3 regions of the Leisingera sp. SA215 genome follow, and region 2 is predicted to be linked to each of the others. Evidence: riboswitches for the same ligand, from Rfam matches in the RefSeq annotation. Region 2 holds a riboswitch; each other region holds the start of a gene.
What was found. A riboswitch is a leader RNA that binds a small molecule or an ion and turns the genes downstream of it on or off. The one in region 2 is predicted to bind cobalamin.
Positions count from the first base shown of each region.

Region 1 (7,086 bases), on a different contig from region 2:
GGGCCCGACCAGGAACCGCGCCGCATGGGGAATGACCAGGCCGACAAAACCGATGGACCCGACAATCGACACCATCACGGCAGTGGTCAGCGCGGTGGCACAGATCAAAATGACCTGCACCCGCCGCACCGGGATGCCCAGCGACGCCGCGGAGTCGGTGCCAAAGGTGAAGGCATCCAGCGCCCGCGCGTGAAACCGGCAGATGACCCAGCCGGCCAATGCCAGCGGCACCGCCAGCCACACATCCGGCCAGCGCACCCCGCTCATATTTCCCATCAGCCAGAACATGATGCCGCGGGCCTGATCCGCATTGGCGGATTTGGCGATGATAAAGGCGGTCAGCGCGTTGAACAGCTGCGATCCGGCGATGCCTGCCAGCACGATCTGCGCCGCCGCCGCCCGGCTGCCGCCTGCCCCGGCGGCCCGGGCCAGAATGGCCACGAAGCCAAACGCCAGCAGCGCCCCGTTGAAGGCGCCAAAGGACAGCGACAGCGCGCCGCCGCCCAGCCCTGCGATGGTGACAGCCACCGCCCCGGTCGAGGCGCCGGCCGAAATGCCAAGTATGTAAGGATCCGCCAGCGCATTGCGCAGCAGCGCCTGCAGCACCACGCCCGCCACCGCCAGCGCCGCGCCGCAGGCCCCCGCCACCAGTGCCCGCGGCAGCCGGTAGCTCCAGATGATGCCCTGGTCCACCGGGTCCACAGGCAGGCCTGCACCGGCCAGCTTGTTGGCCAGAACAGACAGCACCAGGTCCGGCGCAAGCGGGGTTTCCCCGATCATTGCGCCAGCCAGGACCGCCGCAATCAGTACAGGCAAGGCCAGGCAGGCCCCCTTGAGGCCCTGCCATGTGATTGCGGCGGCTGCGCTCACTGGTTGCTGCCGATCACGCTGAGTTCGGCAGCCAGATCTTCCAGCGCCGGAATGGCGCGGATGGTGGCATCCATCCCCTGGGCGTCCATCACCACAATGCGGTTATTCCTGACCGCATCCATCTGGCTCGCCACCGGGTCCTGGCGCAGGAACTCCAGCTTTTTCTCGTAGTCGTCCGCGGCAAAGCGGCGGCGGTCCATGCGCGCGATGACGATCACCGTGGGGTTGGCCTTGGCGATGGTTTCCCAGCCGACGGTCGGCCATTCCTCGTCGGTTTCGATGACGTTGCGCAGGCCAAGCTGCTGCATCATGTAACCCGGCGCGCCTTTCTGACCGGCGACAAAGGGATCGCTTTCCATTTCCGGCGAGGAGAACCAGAACAATGCGGAGGCGTCTTCCAGCGCAACCTCCTGCGCCTTGGCAACCGCCGCGGCCTCGCGGGCCTTGTAATCGGCAACCAGCGCGGCGCCCTTATCTGCTTCGCCGAAGATTGCCGCCAGCTCCTCGATGCCCCGATACAGGCTGCCGGTGGTGAACATCCGGGTGCGGGTGCCGTCGCCGCCGGTGGTGTTGTCCTTGCCGGCGCAATCGGCGGGCATCACATAGGTCGGAATGCCCAGATCATGGAACTGCTCACGCTGAGCCACGACGCCTTCGGGGCCGACATGCCATTCATACTGCGCCGCCACCAGGCCGGGACGTTTGGCCACCACGCTTTCAAAGCTGGGATCATTGTCGGCCAGCCGCTCGATCTTGTCGTTCAGCTCAGCGTATTCCGGCAGGACGTCGTTGAACCAGACCGAGGTGCCCAGCACCTTGCCGCCCAGCCCCAGCGCATAAAGCACTTCGGTCGCCGCCTGGCCAACCGTCACCGCAGACGCCGCCGGCGCCTCGAAAGTGACCGACTGGCCGCAGTTTTCAATTGTGAGCGGAAAGGATTCACCGGCAGCAGCACTATGTGCCGCAAGGATGAAGGACAGGCCGATCAGACCGGAACGCAGAAACATGATTTTCGATCTCCTAGTGTCAAGGACCGGAGAACGGGTGAAAGGGCATTGACCGGTAAGGCTGAGGGCCTGGCCCCCGCTTGCGGCACCGGAAAGCGGCGGCGCATCCTACCGGCAACCTCCCCGGACAACCCCGCCCGGTGTGTTTCGGTTATCACCGGCAGGTCTCCTGACTGGCGGGTCAATGACTGTGCCGTCTTCCCGGACCATTCCGGCCCAGTGACGCCATGGCACAGCTCTCGCCGCCTACAGTTGCGGGGGCAGTTCCGTTTGGTGCCGGCAGGCACCGCGGATTCCCTCTTAGCCCTTTCGGGACCGGTCAGGCGCGGGTAGCGCATCACCTCCGTTGCGGCAAGGAAAAGTTTCGCTGCGGCCGGAATTCCCCGACCCGCGCGCCGCCGCTCTGCCTCCGGTTTCAGCCCGGCCGCCCGGACCCGAGCGGGCCCGGGCCCCGGATCGGATCAGACCGCGTGCCAAAGCTGGAACAGCAGCCCCGCGGAAAAGGCGCCGGTGAGCGATAAGCCGAGGTACAGCGCAAAGACCTGCGGACGGGCCAGCGCCCAGACGGCCATAGCCGCGGGGATCGAGGTCACACCCCCGGCCACCAGAAAGGCGAGGCCCGCCCCCGGTGCCATGCCCTGCTCGATCAGCCCGCCGACCAACGGCAGCGCCGCATAGCCGTTCAGATAGGCAGGGACACCAACCAGTGTTGCTGTGATGATCGGCAGCACCCCCTCACCGCCTAGGGCGGAGGTCACGGTCTCGGCCGGGATCCAGGCCAGCATCAGGCTTTCCAGAATGAAGGCCAGCAGCAGCCACTTGGCCAGGAACAGCGTCGTGGTCCAGGCGGTTCCGGCAAATTTCGCCCGGCGCTCTGCCTCGCTCCAGAAGCGCCAGACCACCGGCTTGGGCGCGCGCATTTTCGCCCCGCCGCAGCCGCCGTTTCCGACACCGTCGCGCAACGCGTCCTGCAAGGCGCCGCCCTGGTTCAGCAAATGGACAACCAAGCCGCCAAAAAGGCCAAGGCCAACCGCGGCGCCAGTCTTGGCCACCGCGAATTCAATGCCCAGAACGCCGGCAGTCAGAAAGAACATCGAGGGATCCATGATCGGCGACGCCAGCCAGAAGGCCATGACGGCGGACAACGGCACCCCCATAGCCAGCAGTGCTGCGATGAGCGGGATCACTCCGCAAGAGCAGAACGGCGACAGCCCGCCCGCCAGGGCGCCAAGCGCAATCATCAGAAGCGGTTTACCGGTGAAAGCCTTTGCAACCAGATTGTCCGCGCCAGTGGCGCCGGCCCAGGCCGCGACGGCAATGGAGAACAGAAGATAGGGGGCCGTATGCGCCAGCGCAGCTCCGGCAAAGACAGCACTTTCTGCAGATTGTGCCGGATCGAAAATGACCAGCAGCAGCAGGATTGCGGCAGAGGCCAGCCAGACCCGCTGCTCTTGCAAGAACCGCCAGACGGATGCGCCTGGTCTCGGAGGAAGGTTGGTTACGTTTGTCATTTCCATATCACCAGATTTATAGTTGTTTCAAGTCGAAGTGGACGGCTTTCCGCCTCATGCGCTCTCCTCTCTGACAGTCAGGGTCACACCTGTGCAGCATTCGGATGTCAGGAAATTCACCACGCCCTGGATGACGGGGTAATCGACCCGGTTGAACACTTCACGGCCGCGCTTTTCCTGCACGACCAGCCCGGCATCCACCAGTGCCGACAGATGATGCGCCAGGGTGGAGGGCGCCAAGCCCAGATGCCCGGCGATCTCGCCGACCCGCAACCCGTCCTCCCCGGCTTTCACCAGCAGGCGGAAGATGGCCAAACGGGCATCGTGGCCAAGGGCAGCAAGGGCGCGGGCGTTGTGGCTTGATATCGTCATGACGCTAAAATAACCACAAATCCGGTTATGTCAAGATGTCGCCCGGCATGAGACACCAAGCCAAGCTGCCCGGCCGCAGGGCGCCTTGCCCCTAAAGTTGCGGCATTGCCCGGGAATTCCAGCCGAATGCCGCAAATGGGTGGCAATTACCCGCAGCAAACGCAGGTTCTGCCTCCCCCCTGCCCGCCACTGTCCAGCAGCATCAGGCCAGGCCCCAAGCCACGGCCTGACGGCTGGTTTGCGCGGCTTAGCTGTTGGGCCGCACGCGGGCTGCGGTTTTGTTGGCAAAGGCCTCCAGCCGTTCGCGCGCCGCTGGCTGGGTGTTGACAACACCAGCCACGACAGCCTCGGCATAGGCCGCATCCATGCCCGACATGTTGTTCAAATGGCTGATCGCCGAACAGATGGCATAATTGGTCAGCGGCAGGTTCTGCGCGACCTTGTCGGCAAGCTCGACCGCCTTTTCGAAACTGGACCCTTCGGTGATATATTGCGCCAGCCCCAGATCGACGGCTTCCTGCCCCTGATACACCCGGCCTGTCAGGATCATGTCAATCATCCGGTATTTGCCGATCATGTCGGAAACCCGGATGGTGGCGCCGCCGCCGGTGAAGATGCCGCGCTGGCCTTCGGGAAGCGCGAAATAAGTGGTCTGATCCATCACCCGGACATGGGCTGCGCTGGCCAGTTCCAGCCCGCCGCCGACAACGGCCCCCTGAAGCGCGGCGATGATCGGGACCCCGCCGTACTCCATCTTGTTGAAGGCTTCGTGCCAGCGCAGGCAGACATGCATGAAGTCATCCGGGCTGCGGTCTTCCTTCCAATGCTCCACCAGATCAAGGCCGGCGCAGAAATGGTCGCCTGCGCCTGCCAGCACCACGGCCTTGACGCCATTGCCGCGCGCAGCGCTGAAAAAGCGGATCAGCTCTTCGATCGTGGCGGCATCCAGCGCATTGCGCTTGGACGGCCGGTTGAGCGTAACAATGCAGACGCCATTGTCCCTTTGTTCAAGGGCGAGCTTTTCGTAGGAGTGCGAACTGGCTTCTTGCGGCATTGTTCCGACCTTTTCCTTATTGTCCGGCACCGATCCGTGCCATGAATTTCCGTTGTTCAGTTTTCAAACCCTGCATCGAACAGGCTTTCGCTGCCGTCGATGACCCGGGCGCTTTCCGTTCCGCATTCCACAAGAACATGCTGCGCGTAAAACACTGCGGTGGCGATTTTCTGCGTCATGAAGGCTGTATCTTCACCCTGTTCCAGCTTGGCTTCGGCAGCCAGGACAGACCTGCCCAGCTGCCAGCCCGCGGCAAGATTGCCTGCCAGCATCAGAAAGGGAACACTGCCGGCATATGCCGCATTCGGATGGTCGGGCGCGGTCTTCAGAAGCCAGGCAAGGCTGGCCTCAAAGGCGCGGCGCGCCTGCCGCAGCCGGTCCGCAACCAGCTGTGCCTTTGCGCTGCCCTTGCGCAGCTCCGCCTCAGCCGCTGAGACCATTCCGGCAAAGCGGCGGGCGGTCTTGCCGCCGTCCCGCAGCACTTTGCGGCCCAGCAGATCATTGGCCTGGATCGCCGTCGTGCCTTCGTAGATCGGCAGGATCCTGGCATCCCGGTAAAACTGCGCCACCCCGGTTTCCTCGATGAAACCCATGCCGCCGTGAACCTGCAGGCCCATTGAGGCGACCTCCACGGACCGTTCCGTGCAGCACCCCTTGACCAGCGGAACGAGGAATTCGGCCATCTCCGCCGCCTCGCGGGCCGTTCCGGCCTCGGCGTGCTGGGCCAGATCAAGCCATCCTGCGGTGGCCATCGCCAAAGCCCGCCCGCCTTCGACCAAGGCCCGCATCCGCAGCAGCAACCGCCGCACATCCGGGTGCTGAAGGATCGGCACGGCCTCTTTGGAGCTGCCATCAACCGGGCGGCTCTGCACCCGCTCCTGGGCGTAACGCAAGGCGTGCTGATACGCGCGTTCGGATACGGCAACCCCCTGCACGCCGACTGAAAACCGCGCAGCCCGCATCATCACGAACATATATTCAAGGCCCCGGTTCTCCTCCCCCACCAGAAAGCCGGTGGCGCCTTGGAATTCCAGAACCGCGGTCGGGCTCGCCCTGACGCCCAGCTTGTGCTCAATGCTGACACATTGAACGGTGTTGCGGCGGCCAAGCGATCCGTCTTCCTGGACCAGGAATTTGGGCACGATGAACAGGCTCAGCCCCTTTGGGCCAGCCGGGGCGCCAGGGGTTCTTGCCAGGACCAGATGGACGATGTTTTCGGTCAGGCTGTGCGCGCCATAGGTGATGAAGATCTTTGTTCCGCTGATCGAATAGGCACCATCCGCACCGGGTTCCGCCTTACATCGCACCCGCCCCAGATCGCTGCCGGCCTGAGGTTCCGTCAGGTTCATAGTGCCGGACCATCGGCCGGAAATCATCGGCTCGAGGTATCGCTGTTTCTGCGCGCCGGACCCGGTAAGCAGCAGCGCCTCAACCGCCCCGTCGGTCAACAGCGGGCACAGGCCGAAGCTCATATCCGCTGCGTTCAAAATCTCCGTTGCGGCGGCTCCGGCAGCCCGCGGCAGCCCCATCCCGCCGAACTCCTCCGGGTGCGGCAGGCTTTGCCAGCCCATCCCGGCGTATTGCGCATAAGCCTGCAGATATGGCTCGGGCATCACCACCTTTTCACCGTCGAACCGGGCGCCGGTTGCGTCGCCCGGGGCAGAAAGCGGGGCAATAACCTCCGAACAGAAGCGCCCGAACCCTTCCAGCGCGGCCTGGACATCGCCGGTTTCAACCCCGGAATACGCCGCCAGCGATGAGACCCCGGGCCAGTCAGACAGATGCTCGATGTTGAACATGATATCGCGAACCGGCGCCTGATAGGTCATTTCGTTGCTCCGAATTTAAGTTCCTTCACGCCAGCTACACCTTGGCTGGCAACCGATCCATGTGCATACGGGACAAATTCCTATCCGAAAGTGACAAACGGCGGATCGTGCCCGGGAAATGGCATGACGTTGATCATCGGACCCGGCTGGACCGCAGTCAACAGGCGGTGAGTGCCGCAGATGGCCGCGGCAATTTCCAATGCCATGCAGCGCCGCGGGAACGGCCGGGCGGTCCTCCCAGTTGGCGAAGGCACGTGCATTGCGCAGGCCCCGGCAGCGCAGCACGGCATGCCCACTTGCAGATTTTGTTAAACGGCACGGCCTGCGTGAAGACCTTCCAGCACCGCCTCTTCGGCTGTCCGCGGTGCAATGCAATCGCCCGCGAGGTGGAGCTCGATGCCCAGGTCCCGCACAATGCCCTCGATTGCATTGTCAGGGGTGTG
Region 1 covers NZ_JBVVXU010000022.1:11,490-18,575, reverse strand. Annotated here, with positions in the region: gene AC0KW6_RS18230 (FecCD family ABC transporter permease) at 1-870, opposite strand, end outside; gene AC0KW6_RS18225 (ABC transporter substrate-binding protein) at 867-1,877, opposite strand; cobalamin riboswitch at 2,020-2,212, opposite strand; gene AC0KW6_RS18220 (permease) at 2,339-3,388, opposite strand; gene AC0KW6_RS18215 (ArsR/SmtB family transcription factor) at 3,443-3,760, opposite strand; gene dmdD (methylthioacryloyl-CoA hydratase) at 4,008-4,814, opposite strand; gene AC0KW6_RS18205 (acyl-CoA dehydrogenase) at 4,871-6,643, opposite strand; gene AC0KW6_RS18200 (oxidoreductase) at 6,952-7,086, opposite strand, start outside.
Region 1: it holds a riboswitch for cobalamin, as region 2 does, so the genes downstream of both, AC0KW6_RS18225 (ABC transporter substrate-binding protein) here and AC0KW6_RS17140 (CbtB domain-containing protein) in region 2, are expected to answer to the same signal.

Region 2 (7,086 bases):
ACAGTCTGGTTCGGTCACGCCATGAACTGGAATACGAAAAAGTCCGGCGAGCGTGGTCGGTCTGAAACCTGCGCGGATGCTGCGATCCGAACTTGCATCATGTTGAATGTGGTTTTCGGCCTGCCGCTTCGCCAGACAGTTCGACTGGCCGAGAGGCTGTTTCAGATGGCCGGACTCACTGGCCCATGCCGGATTTCTCGCCGCCACGCCGCCGCAACGGGCGCCCTTGGAAAGGGGGGGCTATGGCAGCAGTATCAGCCGGGTCGCTCCCCCCGTGCCCTCCGCCACGCCGCGCAGCTGCCGCAAGGGCAGACCCATCACCTCTCCCTTCCCATCTGTGCTGCCCGGCCTGGTTCGACGCTGGCAGCTTCTTTCTGAGCTGTGCAAGTTTCACCGGATTTGGCCGCGCCCCGGCATAGCGATGCACAAGACAGTCCAGCATTTTCTCTTCTTGGCCCCGGCCGCACCGGGTCCGGACTGGCTGGCGGAACCGGCGAAAGGGATGCCCCCGCCGGCGGGTCGAGGCACCGCAGCCCCAGTCGCGGCCCATGCCCAGAAACTGAACGGGAAACGCTGCAAGATGATCCGCCGCATCGCTCAGTGGAGTGCCCCTGAAGCCTCCGGCGAGGAAATCCGCAGGCTGCTCCTCAGCTGCAGCAAACAGCATTGGCGCTCGCGCTGTTTGCAATGCCGTTCCGCCCCTGACGGCGGCGGGTCAGCACCGCCGCAGCAGGTAGATGTCCATGATCCAGCCGTGCTCGGCCCGTGCCTTGGTGCGGGTTTCAATGATCTGGGCCGCAACCTCCGCCAGCGGGCCCGCTATGGAAATCTGGTTCTCCATGCCGGCATAGGCGGTCCAGAAGATCTCGATCCCCTGCGCCGCAATGGATTGAAACGAGCATTCCCCGTCCAGCATGATCACCAGCGTATCGGCACTGTCCGGCCAGCCGTTTTCCCGCAAGCGCCGCCCGGTGGTGATGGTGAACGGCGCGCCGATTTCATTGATCGGGATCGCGTGGGCCGCAGTCAGCGCCTGAACCGAGGTGATGCCAGGGATCACCGTCAGCTTGATCTCCGCCAGCGTCTTCAGCCGCTCGGCAATCCGCATGGTGCTGTCGTACAGCGACGGATCGCCCCAGACCAGAAACCCGGCCTTGCCGCCCGCGGGCAGGTTTCCGGTGATGTTCTGCCACCAGATTTCCGCGATGGCGTCGTGCCAGTCGTCCACCCGCTTGCGGTAGCTTTTGGTGGCCTCGTCGCGCACGGGCAGGGCGAATTCGACGATCTTCGGCCCATTGCCCTTGATCGCCCGGTCGCAGATCGCGCGCCTGAGGCCGGCCAGATCGTCCTTTCCCGCGCCCTTGTTGGGGATCAGGATCAGGTCCTGCGCGTTCAGCGCGTCGATTGCCTGCAGCGTCATGTGCTGCGGGTTGCCGGTGCCGATGCCGATCAGGCAAAGCTCAATCATGACGGGGCCTTTCACATGAAAACACGGCCCCCTATGGAGCCGTGCCGGAGTTCTTGCAAGCCTGCAGTTGCGGTCAGGAGCCGTCGCCGTCAGCGGGCGCGGTGGTTTTGGCTTCAACCGGTTCGCCTGCAACCAGCAGCCGGCTGTGGCTGTTGGTGTTCAGCGACACTTTCACCTCGGCGCCGTCCGGCAGCGACGGGATGTGCATCCAGCCGGCATAGAGGCGGGAGATTTTTTCGCCGTTCACATAGACATGCGCATGGCCTTCGCCGGGCACGTCAGCGGCAGAGGCGTGTTCAGGCGCAAAGCGGAAGTTCTGCGGTGTCGCCTGCAGGTTCCATCCGGCCATCGGGTCCTTGATCAGCCGGATCGCAACGCTGGGCGCGTCGCCGCCGGCGGGCAGGTCGACCGCAGCAGAATGATCATGGGCCATGGCTTCTGCCGCGGATTTGCCATGGTGGGCCGGGTCGCCGTGGTCATGACCGTCAAAGGTGACGCCATTGCCGGCGGCAATCACAAAACCGGCGCCGCCGCCGAAGATCAGGCCAATGGCAAAAAGAGCAAGGGAGCGGGGCATCGTGTTATCCTCGGAAAAAGACTGTCCCCGCCGGTTCTGGCCGGCGGGGGGCAGATCAGGCGGGATCAGGCTGCGGCGGCTGCGCGCTTGCCTTCAACCTGCCAGAAATAGCCGGCGAAGCTGCCCAATAGCACCCAGGCGGCCATGCCGATGCCAAAGGCACGGGCGGCAAACAGCGCGCCGATCTCGGTCGGCACCGGGCCCGAGAAGGTCTCCGGCTCAGGCGCGCCAACGATATGCGGACCCATCAGCAGCAGGGCTGCGATCAGGATGCTCACCAGGTTGCCGCCAAAGGCGATCAGCCACATGGCGACACCGGCCGCAGCCACTGTCACGGCCCACCAGATCTGGCGCACGCCGACGTCAGCGGCGGCGACACCCGGCACTTCCGGCGCCAGCGACAGGCCCGGTGCAAAGTGGAAGGTGATGAACCCCGCCAGACCCCACAACAGGCCGGTGCGCGCGTTGATCTCATGCCCCTGGCGCTCGGCCACAGACATCAGCGCCGCCATCACAAGCGCATAACCGGTATAGGTCAGCATGGTGAAGATAATGCTCAGGCCATCGCGCACCGGCTCGGCAAACAGGCCGGGCAGGGCAGGATGGGCGGTGACCGGGTCAGCGCCGAAATGCACCAGCGCGCCGCTCTCATACAGCTCGGCGTGGAGCAGCACGGGCTGCACGAAATAAAGCTGCAGCAGGGCGGTAATCAACCCTGCTGCAGCGCCAGCGAACAAGCCGCTGGTCAGAATGCGGCTGAACATGGCCTTAGTGGCAGGGGAAGCCGGTGGCGTGGCGCACGTCATGCGCGGCGTCATGCAGGGCAGATGCCTGAACATGGCCGGTCAGCGTGATGATCCCCAGCCCCAGAACCACGGCAAACAGAGCCGGAAGTACACTGGTGCCGGCAGCAGAAGCCTTAAGCGTATTGGTCGTCATTTGTAGTCCTCCCTACCGTCACACCCGACGGTATAAGTTGCGTCCGTTACACGGCCGGTCTCCTGACTCGCGGGTCGCTGCTGCCTTCCTCCTTCCCGGCGCCTTCACGCCAGTGGATATTGGAAGGCCGCTCGCCGCTCACAGTCGCGGGGGCGGTTGAGGCTTCGGTGCCGCGATTTGGTCCACCGTCCTCATTCCCGTTTCAGTCCCAGTGCTTAGGCACTATCAGACACCGTATCGGATTGTTCTGCCCTGCGGGGATGCGTCCGGTCAAGGAAGAATCCGCCAGGTTTGCGCTCTGCAGCGTCATGCGGGGCAAGTTTCACGGCACAGGTGAGCTGCCGCAGCTGCAGGCGGAAATTTCAAATTTTCCGGCCAAAATGCCGCGCCGGGTTGTTGCCGCCGCCCGCTGCAGGCGGGCTACTCCAAATCCGCCGGGATCCGGGCAATCGCCTTGAACCGCAATTTTCCCAGCGGCCGGGCATCGGCGAAATTGCCATCCCGGCTGCCCTCATACATCCGCAGGAAGGTCAGCACATCCGGCAGATCCTTCGCCGTGACCTTGCCGAACAGATAGGCGGTCTTGCCGCATTGGCGCACCGCCAGCGTCTGCGGCTGTTTGCAGCCGGACATGCAATCCACCTGCTGCAGCTGCGCCTTTACCCCCGATGCCTCCAGCGCGGCACGGACCTGCCCGAACAGGGCAGGGTCCGCGCCGCGGCAGGTGCGGCACAGGGTGACCGTGGGCAGACTCATGCGCCGGGCAGGTCCGGCTCCGCCAGCGGACCGTACAGGATCAGCACCGGCGCGGTGGTTTCCATCTCCCGCAGCAGGCGGGGCAACTCGCCTACGGTATGGCGGTGCAGCGACTGTTCCGGGGTTGAAACCCCCAGCGCCACCAGTGCGGGTGTGCTCTCCGGCAGGCCGGCCTCCATCAGCTTTTCAGACAGGCCCGCGAAGGTGCGCTTGCCCATGTAGACAACCGTTGTTGCCTCTGCGTCCGCCAGCGCCGCGATGTTCAGATTGTCCGGCAGGCCGCCGGTCACATCATGGCCGGTGATATATTGCAGCCGCCGCGCGGTCAGCCGCCGGGTCAGCGGAATATTCGCCGCCGCCGCTGCCGCCGAGGCCGCGGTCACGCCGGGCACGATCTCAAACTTGATGCCGGCGCTGCGCAGGGCTGTCATCTCTTCCTCAAGCCGCCCGAACACGCCTGAGTCGCCCGACTTCAGCCGCACCACATTAAGGCCGGAGGAGGCATAATCCACCAAGAGCCGGCTCACATGGTCCTGTTTGGGCGAGGGACGGCCCGCCCGCTTGCCGACGCCGACCAGATCGGCGTCCTCACGAGCGTGGTTCAGGATCGGCCCCGAGGACAGATCGTCAAACAGCACCGCATCCGCCGCCTCCAGCCGCTTGACGGCCTTGACCGTCAGCAGCTCCGGGTCGCCGGGGCCGGAGGACACAAAGCTGACAAAGCCGCTCATGCCTGCTCTCCGGTGATCAGGTGGAAAAACGTGCCGGTGACATGGCCCTTGACCGAGCCGGTCTCGGGCACCGGCCCGCCATCGGCGTCCATGACATTGGCCAAGGGCGCGTCGGGTTCTTCCAGAATGGTGGAGTAGTGGAACTCATGGCCGCGCAAAGCTGTGCCGGCCGCAAACCCCGGCATGTCCGCCTGCAGAATGGCGCGGCGGTAGCCGAGGTGGAACTTGCGCTTCTCATAGGAGGTCACCAGCCCCAGCAGCCCGGCCATCCGGTGCCGGTTGCCGTCCTTGTCGATCAGCGCTTCGCCCAGGGCCATGTAGCCGCCGCATTCGCCATGCACCGGTTTGGTCTCGGCATGTTTGCAAAGCCCGGCGCGGAAGCTCTCCGCCGCCGCCAGCGCGCCGCCATGCAGTTCCGGGTAGCCGCCGGGCAGCCAGACCAGGTCGGCATCCGCAGCAGGCGCTTCATCCGCCAGCGGGGAAAACGGCAGGATCTCTGCCCCCGCTGCGCGCCAGCCGGTCAGCAGATGCGGGTAGGTAAAGGAAAACGCCGCATCCCGCGCCAAGGCAATCCGCTGGGCCGGGGGCAAGGGCAGCTTAGCCGCCGCCGGGGCAGCCCCCGCCAGCGCGGCGGATTTGATCGCCTCCAGATCAACATTCTCGCGTAGAAAGGACGCGTAGCCGGCAATCGCCGCTTCCAGATCGGGATGCTCCACCGCCTGGATCAGGCCCAGATGCCGTTCCGGCAGGGTCAGGTCGCCGCGGCGGGGCAGAGAGCCCAGCACCTTGATCCCCGCCTTTTCCATCCCCAATCGGGTCAGCCGCTCATGCCGCGGGCTGGCCACCCGGTTCAGGATCACCCCGGCAAAGGGCACATCGCTGTCATAATTCTTGAACCCCAAGGCCGTGGCGGCCGCCGATTGCGCCTGACCGCCCACGTCAACCACCAGCACCACCGGCCAGCCCATGCGCTTGGCTGTTTCGGCAGAGGAGCCAAAGCCCGACTGCCCGCGCGTTGCCACACCGTCATACAGCCCCATCGAGCCTTCGCCGATGCAGATTTCCGCGCCTGCCGCCTGACCTGTGACCGCATCCAGCAGCTGTGCATCCATCGCCCAGGTGTCGAGGTTGAAACTCGGACGCCCTGCAGCGGCCAGGTGAAAGGCCGGGTCGATGTAGTCCGGGCCGCTCTTGTAGGGCTGCACCGCCAGCCCGTCCTCGGCCAGCGCCCGCAGAAGGCCCAGCATCACGGTGGTCTTGCCGGTGCCCGATGAGGGCGCCGAGATCATCAGTCCGGGAGGGTTCATATCAGTCATCAGCTCACTCTTCCCCTCAATCGTCCCCATGGCTCCAGCTCGACCACGGGCTGTCAGCGCTTTGCGGCCGGTAGCGGCGGTCGTACTCAGTCGAATAAAGGCAGCTTTCGTCAAAGCCTTCGCCCTTCAGCACCGGACCCACTAGGATCAGCGCGGTGCGGGAGATCTTCTCGTCCAGCGATGCCTTCAGGGTGTCCAGCGTCGCCCGGATGATCTGCTGATCCGGCCAGCTGGCACGGTAAACCACGGCGACCGGGCAGTCGGCTCCGTAATGCGGCGTCAGGCTGTCCACCACATGGTCCAGATTGCCGATCGACAGGTGGATCGCCAGCGTGGTGCCGGTTCTGGCGAAATTCTCCAGCGACTCCCCCGCAGGCATCGAAGACGCGCGCCCCGGCGTGCGGGTCAGCACCACCGATTGCCCCAGACCGGGCAGCGTCAGCTCGGTCCCCAGCGCCGCCGCAGCGGCGGCAAAGGACGGCACCCCGGGGGTGACGCTCACCGGGATCCCCTCGGCCTTCAGGCGGCGGATCTGCTCGCCCATCGCCGACCACACCGACAAATCGCCGGAATGCAGCCGCGCCACATCCTGGCCCGCCGCATGCGCGGCCTTGATCTCTGCCACGATGGCCTCAAGATCCATCGCCGCGGTGTTCACCACTTTGGCGTCCTCCGGGCAGTGGCTCAGGATTTCCTCCGGCACCAGCGAGCCCGCATAAAGGCACACCGGGCAGGCCGCGAGGATATCGCGCCCGCGCAAGGTCAGAAGGTCGGCAGCGCCCGGTCCGGCGCCAATGAAGTGAACGGTCATGGCTCAAGTCTTTCTGCTATGGCCGCGGTGGCAAGCCCATCCGCGGTGACAACTCTTGGGGCGAGAAGGCGCGCCCCGGCACCCGGTGCCCCGTGCCGCGCTCCGGCCAGCGCCGCGGCTTCCGCCAGCGACCCGGTGCCGAACCGCGCCTTGATCCGGGGCGAGCAGGTGAGGGTCTGCTCCCCGGCAATTTCCCGGTCCTGCAGCGCAATTACCGGCAGGCCGATGCTCTGCGCAAATTCCTGCATCGCGGGCGCTTCCGCTTTCTCCGCAATGGAGGCCAGCGCATCCACCTCAACCCCGGTCAGCGCCAGCGCCGCCCGCAAATCCGCTGCGGTGGCGGCGGTGCGAAATCCGATGCCTGCCACTTTCATCGGGTGACACTCCACTGAATGACGGGCCGGGCCCGCCGCCAGTCGCGCATCGAGCCAAGGGGGCCCGCTTCTGCGATCTCGGCCTTCAGCAGCTGGCCGCCGCGCCTCCCATGG
Region 2 covers NZ_JBVVXU010000019.1:46,196-53,281, forward strand. Annotated here, with positions in the region: gene AC0KW6_RS17120 (transposase) at 1-378, shown strand, start outside; gene cobF (precorrin-6A synthase (deacetylating)) at 716-1,468, opposite strand; gene AC0KW6_RS17130 (hypothetical protein) at 1,542-2,045, opposite strand; gene AC0KW6_RS17135 (CbtA family protein) at 2,111-2,809, opposite strand; gene AC0KW6_RS17140 (CbtB domain-containing protein) at 2,814-2,984, opposite strand; cobalamin riboswitch at 3,020-3,234, opposite strand; gene AC0KW6_RS17145 (DUF1636 family protein) at 3,405-3,740, opposite strand; gene cobA (uroporphyrinogen-III C-methyltransferase) at 3,737-4,471, opposite strand; gene AC0KW6_RS17155 (cobyrinate a,c-diamide synthase) at 4,468-5,787, opposite strand; gene cobM (precorrin-4 C(11)-methyltransferase) at 5,804-6,598, opposite strand; gene AC0KW6_RS17165 (cobalamin biosynthesis protein) at 6,595-6,972, opposite strand; gene cbiE (precorrin-6y C5,15-methyltransferase (decarboxylating) subunit CbiE) at 6,969-7,086, opposite strand, start outside.

Region 3 (7,086 bases), on a different contig from region 2:
GACTGGCAGCCCCAGGACCTGGACAGCGGGGCCCTGAGCGGTTTTGCCGATGCCAGCGAGCAGCAGCACCCCGATCTGGCCGCGTCCCACGTCTTTGCCGAACTGCGCCGGGTCATGACCCGGCTAACGCCGCTGGAGGCGGAACTGGCGGCCACCGCCAAGGCGCTGCTGGCCTGGCACCGCAGCCACCGGTTCTGCGCAGCCTGCGGCGCCCCCAGCAGCATGGCGCAGGCGGGCTGGCAGCGGATCTGCCCCGCTTGCAAGACACCGCATTTCCCGCGCACTGACCCGGTGGTGATCATGCTGATCACCCATGGTGATGCGGTGCTGATGGGCCGCTCTCCCGGCTGGCCTGAGGGGATGTATTCGCTGCTGGCGGGATTTGTCGAACCGGGCGAGACGCTGGAGGCAGCGGTGCGCCGCGAGACCTTTGAGGAAACCGGCGTGCAGGTCGGGCCGGTCAGCTATCTGTCCAGCCAGCCCTGGGCCTTTCCGATGTCGCTGATGTTCGGCTGCGCGGGCGAGGCGCTGAGCACGAAGATCACCATCGACCCCGGTGAAATCGAAGACGCGCTGTGGGTCAGCCGCCAGGACATGATGACGGTCTTTGCAGGCGATCACCCGGTGCTGAAACCCTCGCGGGAAGGAGCAATTGCGCATTTTCTGCTTAAGAACTGGCTTGCGGACACGCTGGACTAGAGCGCATATTGCGGCAAACAGCGCGGCAGCACAGCGGCGCAGCTGAGGCAGGCAAGCATGGAATTTCAGAGCAAAGAAGATATCGAAGCCCCGATTGCCGAAGTCTTTGGCGCGATCTCCGATTTTGACCTGCTGGAACGCTCGGCCCTGCGGCGCGGCATCGACGTGCAGCGGACCGGCGATACCGCCCGTCCGGAGAACGGCCTGGCCTGGGATATCGGCTTCCGGTTCCGCGGCAAGCAGCGCGACATCCGGCTGACGCTGGCGTCTTATGCGCCGGCTGCCGGGCTGGCGCTGACCGGCAGCGGCAGCGGCCTGGACGGCCGCCTGGAGGTCGAGCTGCTGGCGCTGTCGCCGCGGCGGACCCGGATGTCGGCGCAGCTGAAACTTGCCCCCACCACCCTGACCGGCCGGCTGCTGGTGCAATCGCTGAAACTGGCCCGCAGCAATCTCACCCGCCGGTTCAAGCTGCGGCTGGCCGATTATGCGAGGATCACCGAGGAACGGCTGAACCGCACCGCCTGACCCTATCGCCTGCCCCCATCGTCAAGAGCGGAGCGCGCGCTATTGCGGCGGCAGCAGCCGCGGCCACAGGGCGGCATTGTCGCGGGCAAAGGCGCCCAGATGGCCGATCTTCTTCACACCAGCCTCCCGCGGCACCAGCACCGTCCGGCGCTGCGGCACATTGCCAAAGACCTCCCCCAGGCGCCAAACCGCCGCCGGCGGCACGACATCATCATCCGCCATTGCAAACAGATCCACCGGCACGCCGCTGTTTGCCCATTCGGGCAGCGGCAAGGCCGCGCCGGTTTCCGGCAGGTAGCTGCCCGGCGTGGTGCACCAGCGCCGCCACTGCCAGTAAACCCCGGCGGGCAAATCGGCCCCGAACCCCACCGCGCGCCCGGGCAGATAGCCCAAAGCACGGACCAATGGCGGCACATGGCCGAACCAGAAAGCCAGCGCCAGCGCGCGGTAGGGCCAGGGATGATCGTGGTGATGCACCAAGCCGCCCGCAACCACGATCATGCGGGCGACGTCCTTCAAGCCATCCTGCAGGGGCATCAGCATCGCCCCGAGCGAATGGCCGATCACCCACAACGGCACGCCCGCATAGTGCCGTTGCAGTTCGGCCCGGGCAGCTGGCTGATCTTCCAGCGCCCATTGGGCCATTGTCGCACCGGAATGGCGCGGATGGCCCCGCGCCGAGTCTCCGAAATCCCGGTAGTCATAGGTCAGGCAGGCCACCTGCTGCCTGGCTGCCAGCCAGCGCGCGAAATGCCGGTAATAGCGCTGCGGCACCCCGGTTGCGCCATTCAGCACCACTGCGGCCCGCGCCTGCCCCGCCGGATGGTACAGCCGCCCGGCCAGCTCTGCGCCGGCCGCGGGAAACCGCAGCTCTTCTTCCCGGATGCCCGCGGCATGATCTGCGTTTCTGTCCAGCACGGCGACCTCCTAGACCAATCGGTCCACTCCACCTCTGGACCAATCGGTCCAATGCTGTCAAGCTGTTGTCATGACTGACGTGACGACACCCCCTGCCAACCCGGACAGCCCGCCCCCCACCCGCGAGCGGCTGATCCGCGCCGCGGCAGCCCTGTTCCGCAACAAGGGCTACAGCGGCACCGGGCTGGCGGAACTGCTGGCAGAGGCCGGGGCGCCCAAAGGCTCGCTCTACCACCATTTTCCCAATGGCAAATCCGACCTTGCCCTGGCCGCAGCGGATTGGGCGTCAGCGCAGATGCTGCTGCTGATCGAGGCGTCATTCACGCCGGCGCCAACCTTTAGGGAGGGGGCCAAGACGGTCTGTTACAAACTGGCCAAGCTGTTTGACCAGCAAGGCAAATGGAGCGGCTGCCCGGTCTCTGCCACCCTGTTCGAAGGGCCGGAGAACGAGGCGTTCCACCAGCATGCCGCGCATCTGTTCGAGGGCTGGATAACTGAGACCGCCCGCCACGCCCGCCGCCTCGGCCTGCCCGCGGCTGAGGCCCGCGCGGCGGCGGAAAACTTCTATATCCTGCTGCAGGGCGGCTGGCAGCTGGCCCGGGTGCGGCGGGAGTCGGATGTGATCCGGGGGCTGTATTTGCAGCTGCAGAAAAACGATTGACGACTCGCGGAAGAAACCGCTACCGCTTGTGGCGATGGTTCCCGTGCCACAGAAGCTTGTGTCCGGGATGAAAAGGGAACACGGTGCGGCCTGCGCAGAAACAGGCCAATTCCGCGGCTGCCCCCGCAACTGTAAGCGGCGAGCGACCCCGATAGAGCCACTGGCCCGACAAGAGGCCGGGAAGGATCGGGAAAGCGACGACCCGCAAGTCAGGAGACCTGCCATCAGACGTGTAACTCGAACCCGGGCGGGGTGTCCGGACAGGGTCTGATGGCTGCGGCGGCTGTGAGCCGTCTTTCATCCGGTCTCTTGTCCCCAAAACCCCCGTGCCACGCGCGGAGGGCGCAGATATGATGTGGACCGACCAGACGCATTTCTATGCGGCAACAGATTGCAAGTATTTGGGGCGCCCCTGCCCCGCAGCGGAGCGGATGATCGCCAAGCTGGCCGAGGCGATGTCCAGGGCCAAGCCGCTGACCCAGGAGGATTTCGAAATTACCGGCACCACCACGCTGGACGGCTGCCCGCGCAGCTGCCCGGCGCAATTTGCCGCCAGCCATGACCGGATCCGGCTGTATTGCGGCGTCGGGGAAGAGGCGCCGCGCGAGGGGCTGGACCGCTTCGCCGATGCCATCCTCAGCCGTAACGGCACCGGCTTTGCCGCCTCCAAGCTGGACACCCGCCCCTGCGCGCTGATGGAGGCGCTGCCGAAAACCGCCGCGGCGCGGCAGGCGGAACAGATGCTGGCGCTGTGAAACCTAAGCTTTGAGGGCAGCGCCTGACCCTGTGCCGAAGGCAAGCCAGCGGATTGACGGAAGCGGCGGGTGCTGCCCGGCTTGTCGGCCGGGTGAAAGGCTATGCGGTCTAGCCTGCCGCCTGCCCCGCGCAGGCCCAATCCAGCTGCTCATCCGTCTCCACCGCGCAGGGCCGCACCGCCCGCAGCCGGGCCAGCGCCTGCGCCGGATCCTCGCCGCATTCGATCATCAGCCGCAGCACCGCCATGCCGGACCGCCCGCAGCCGCCCCGGCAATGCACCAGCACCCGGCCGCCGCCCGCCAAAGCCTGCCGTGCGGACGCGCTGGCGGCTGGCCATTTCGCTTCCACGCCCGGCGGCGGCGCTTGAAAATCCGGCACCGGCAAATGCAGCCAGCGGCAAGCCATGCTTTGAACATCAATCCCCAGCCGCGGCACGCCTGCGGCTGCGTGTTCGGCCTCGGTGGTCATCGAGATGACCAGCCCCGGTTTCCACTGATAGATCTGGATCAGGTCATTGCGGTAATCGCCGCCGCCGCCGGGCAGCGGGCATAACGCCAGAATACCGCCGCCTGCTGACAGCGCGTGGATGGTCAGGCCTGCCGGCGCCGCGCCGTCCTGCGCCGCAGGTCCCGGAATGTCTCCAGATCGCATACCGCCTCCTTAGCCGTTGCGTTCCTGCATTCCCCCCCGCAGTCCCCTGCCGCCGCAGCCTAACGGCTTAGCGGGCAATCCCAAAGCCCTTTTGCTGTCCCGGGACAGCCCCATCGGCGGTGGACGAACGGGCTGCGCTTCAATACCCTGCGCGGAACGCGGACGCCCCGCATCCCGAATCCGGCACGAGACATCATGAACGATACCCCCAGCGGCACCCCCGGCGCATCCGGCCACTCCAAATACCAGGTTCTGGCCCGCAAATACCGGCCCGAGACCTTTGCCGATCTGGTGGGCCAGGACGCCATGGTGCGGACGCTGAAAAACGCCTTTGCCGCCGACCGCATCGCCCAGGCCTTCATCATGACCGGCATCCGCGGCACCGGTAAGACCACCACCGCGCGGATTATCGCCAAGGGCATGAACTGTGTCGGCACCGATGGCCAGGGCGGCCCGACCACCGACCCTTGCGGCCAGTGCGAACATTGCACCGCGATCATGGAAGGCCGCCATGTCGACGTGATGGAGATGGACGCCGCCAGCCGCACCGGTGTGAATGATATTCGCGAGATCATCGACTCGGTGCAGTACCGCGCCGCCTCGGCCCGCTACAAGATCTACATCATCGACGAAGTCCACATGCTGTCGACCAGCGCCTTCAACGCGCTGTTGAAGACGCTGGAGGAACCGCCCGCACATGTGAAATTCATCTTCGCCACAACCGAGATCCGCAAGGTGCCGGTGACGGTGCTGTCGCGCTGCCAGCGGTTCGATTTGCGCCGGATCGAGCCGGAGGTGATGATTGCCCTGCTGCGCAAGATCGCCGGGGCTGAAAACGCTCAGATCGCCGAGGATGCACTTGCGCTGATCACCCGCGCGGCTGAGGGCTCGGCCCGCGATGCCACCTCGCTGCTGGACCAGGCGATTTCCCATGGCGCCGGCGAGACCACCGCCGATCAGGTCCGCGCCATGCTGGGCCTTGCCGACCGCGGCCGGGTGCTGGACCTGATGGACATGATCCTGCGCGGCGATGCGGCGGCGGCGCTGACCGAACTCAGCGGCCAGTACGCCGAGGGCGCCGACCCGCTGGCGGTGCTGCGCGATCTGGCCGAGATCACCCATTGGGTCTCGGTTGTGAAAATCACCCCCGACGCGGCCGAAGACCCCACTGTCAGCCCCGACGAGCGCGCCCGCGGTCAGGCAATGGCCGAACGGCTGCCAATGCGCGTCCTCACCCGCATGTGGCAGATGCTGCTGAAGGCACTGGAGGAAGTGGCCGCCGCCCCCAACGCGATGATGGCGGCTGAAATGGCGGTGATCCGCCTCACCCATGTGGCCGACCTGCCCTCACCCGAAGAACTGATCCGCAAGCTGCAGGACACCCCGCCGCCGCCCCCACCGCCGAATGGCCCCGGCGGCGGCGCACCGATGCAAGGCATGGGTGCGCCCGCTTTGGGGGGCGGCGGCGGCGCTCCTTCCGGTTACGGCGGCCAGAGCGGACCCGCTGGCGGCGCGCCGGCGGCGCAAGGCGGCTCCGGCCCTGTTGCGGCCCTGGCGCCGCAGGTCAGTTCCGCGCTGGCCCGTTATCCGTCCTTTGAACATGTGGTCGAGCTGATCCGCACCAACCGCGACGTGAAGCTGCTGGTCGAGGTTGAGGGCGGCGTGCGCCTGGTCTCCTACCAGCCGGGACGAATCGAATTCACTCCGTCCTCACAGGCACCGCGCGACCTGGCGGCCCGGCTTGGCTCGGCGCTGCAGAACTGGACCGGCGCGCGCTGGGTGGTCTCCATCGCACCGGACGGCGACGCAGCCACCATTGCCGAGCTCCGCGACGCCGCCGAGAACGCCCTGCGCGAGAAAGCCGCCGCGCATCCGCTGGTGCAGGCGGTGCTGGAAAGCTTCCCCAAAGCAAAGATCAAGCGTATCCGCACAGCGCAGGAGCTGGCTGCCGAAGTCGCCGCCGAAGCCCTGCCCGAGGTGGAAGACGAATGGGACCCGTTCGAGGACGGCTGAGCACCGCCGCAAACAAATTGCGTATGCGGCCATCTCCCTGCAGATTGTTCCAGCCCCCGGTTCAGCCGGCCAGGGCGGTGCCCGTCCCGGCGGGACTGGATGGGGGCAGAACAGGCGTTGCCCGGCCTTGCGGCCGGGCAGAAGGGTGCCATGTTCCCCGAATCCGGTGAACCTTCCCCCTTGTTTCACGTCCCCAGCCCCCGTATCTACGCTCCAAACCGGAATCTCAGGAGACTTCAGATGCTCAAAGGCCTCGGCGGTCTTGGCGACATGGCCAAGATGATGAAATCGGCACAGGAACTGCAGGGCAAGATGGCCCAGATGCAGGAAGAGCTGCACAATGTGATGGTGACGGGCGAGGCCGGTGCCGGCCTGGTCAAGGCCACAGCGTCCGCCAAGGGCGACCTCAAGGGCCTGGATATCGACCCGTCGATCTTCAATGGCGATGACAAGGAAGTGGTCGAGGACCTGATCCTGGCCGCCATCAAGGACGCCCAGGGCAAGGCCGCGGAAAAGGCGCAGGAAGAGATGACCAAGCTGACCGAAAGCATGGGCCTGCCCAAGGACATCAAGCTGCCGTTCTGATCCCGGACAGCCAACATTCAAAAGGCGGCCCGGCTGGAGCCGCCTTTTTCTTTGCTCGCCTCAAGCAGTCTCCAGCCGGAATTTCAGGAAACGTTGCCCCTCGTATTGCACCTCCCCGGTCTGCACCGCCCCCAGCCGCGCCAGCGGGCGCAAGTGGCGACGTGTCGGCGGCAGCAGGAAAGTCACATAAGGTATGCGCGGATCTTCACGGGCGAACGCCAACGCCTTGCAGGTAATGGCGGGACCAAGGCCAAAGCAGCCCACCCGCAGCACCAGCC
Region 3 covers NZ_JBVVXU010000005.1:18,527-25,612, reverse strand. Annotated here, with positions in the region: gene nudC (NAD(+) diphosphatase) at 1-699, shown strand, start outside; gene AC0KW6_RS07160 (SRPBCC family protein) at 757-1,224, shown strand; gene AC0KW6_RS07155 (alpha/beta hydrolase family protein) at 1,264-2,142, opposite strand; gene AC0KW6_RS07150 (TetR/AcrR family transcriptional regulator) at 2,213-2,803, shown strand; cobalamin riboswitch at 2,823-3,043, shown strand; gene AC0KW6_RS07145 (hypothetical protein) at 3,154-3,558, shown strand; gene AC0KW6_RS07140 (protein-tyrosine phosphatase family protein) at 3,668-4,210, opposite strand; gene AC0KW6_RS07135 (DNA polymerase III subunit gamma/tau) at 4,406-6,223, shown strand; gene AC0KW6_RS07130 (YbaB/EbfC family nucleoid-associated protein) at 6,464-6,808, shown strand; gene AC0KW6_RS07125 (GNAT family N-acetyltransferase) at 6,869-7,086, opposite strand, start outside.
Region 3: it holds a riboswitch for cobalamin, as region 2 does, so the genes downstream of both, AC0KW6_RS07145 (hypothetical protein) here and AC0KW6_RS17140 (CbtB domain-containing protein) in region 2, are expected to answer to the same signal.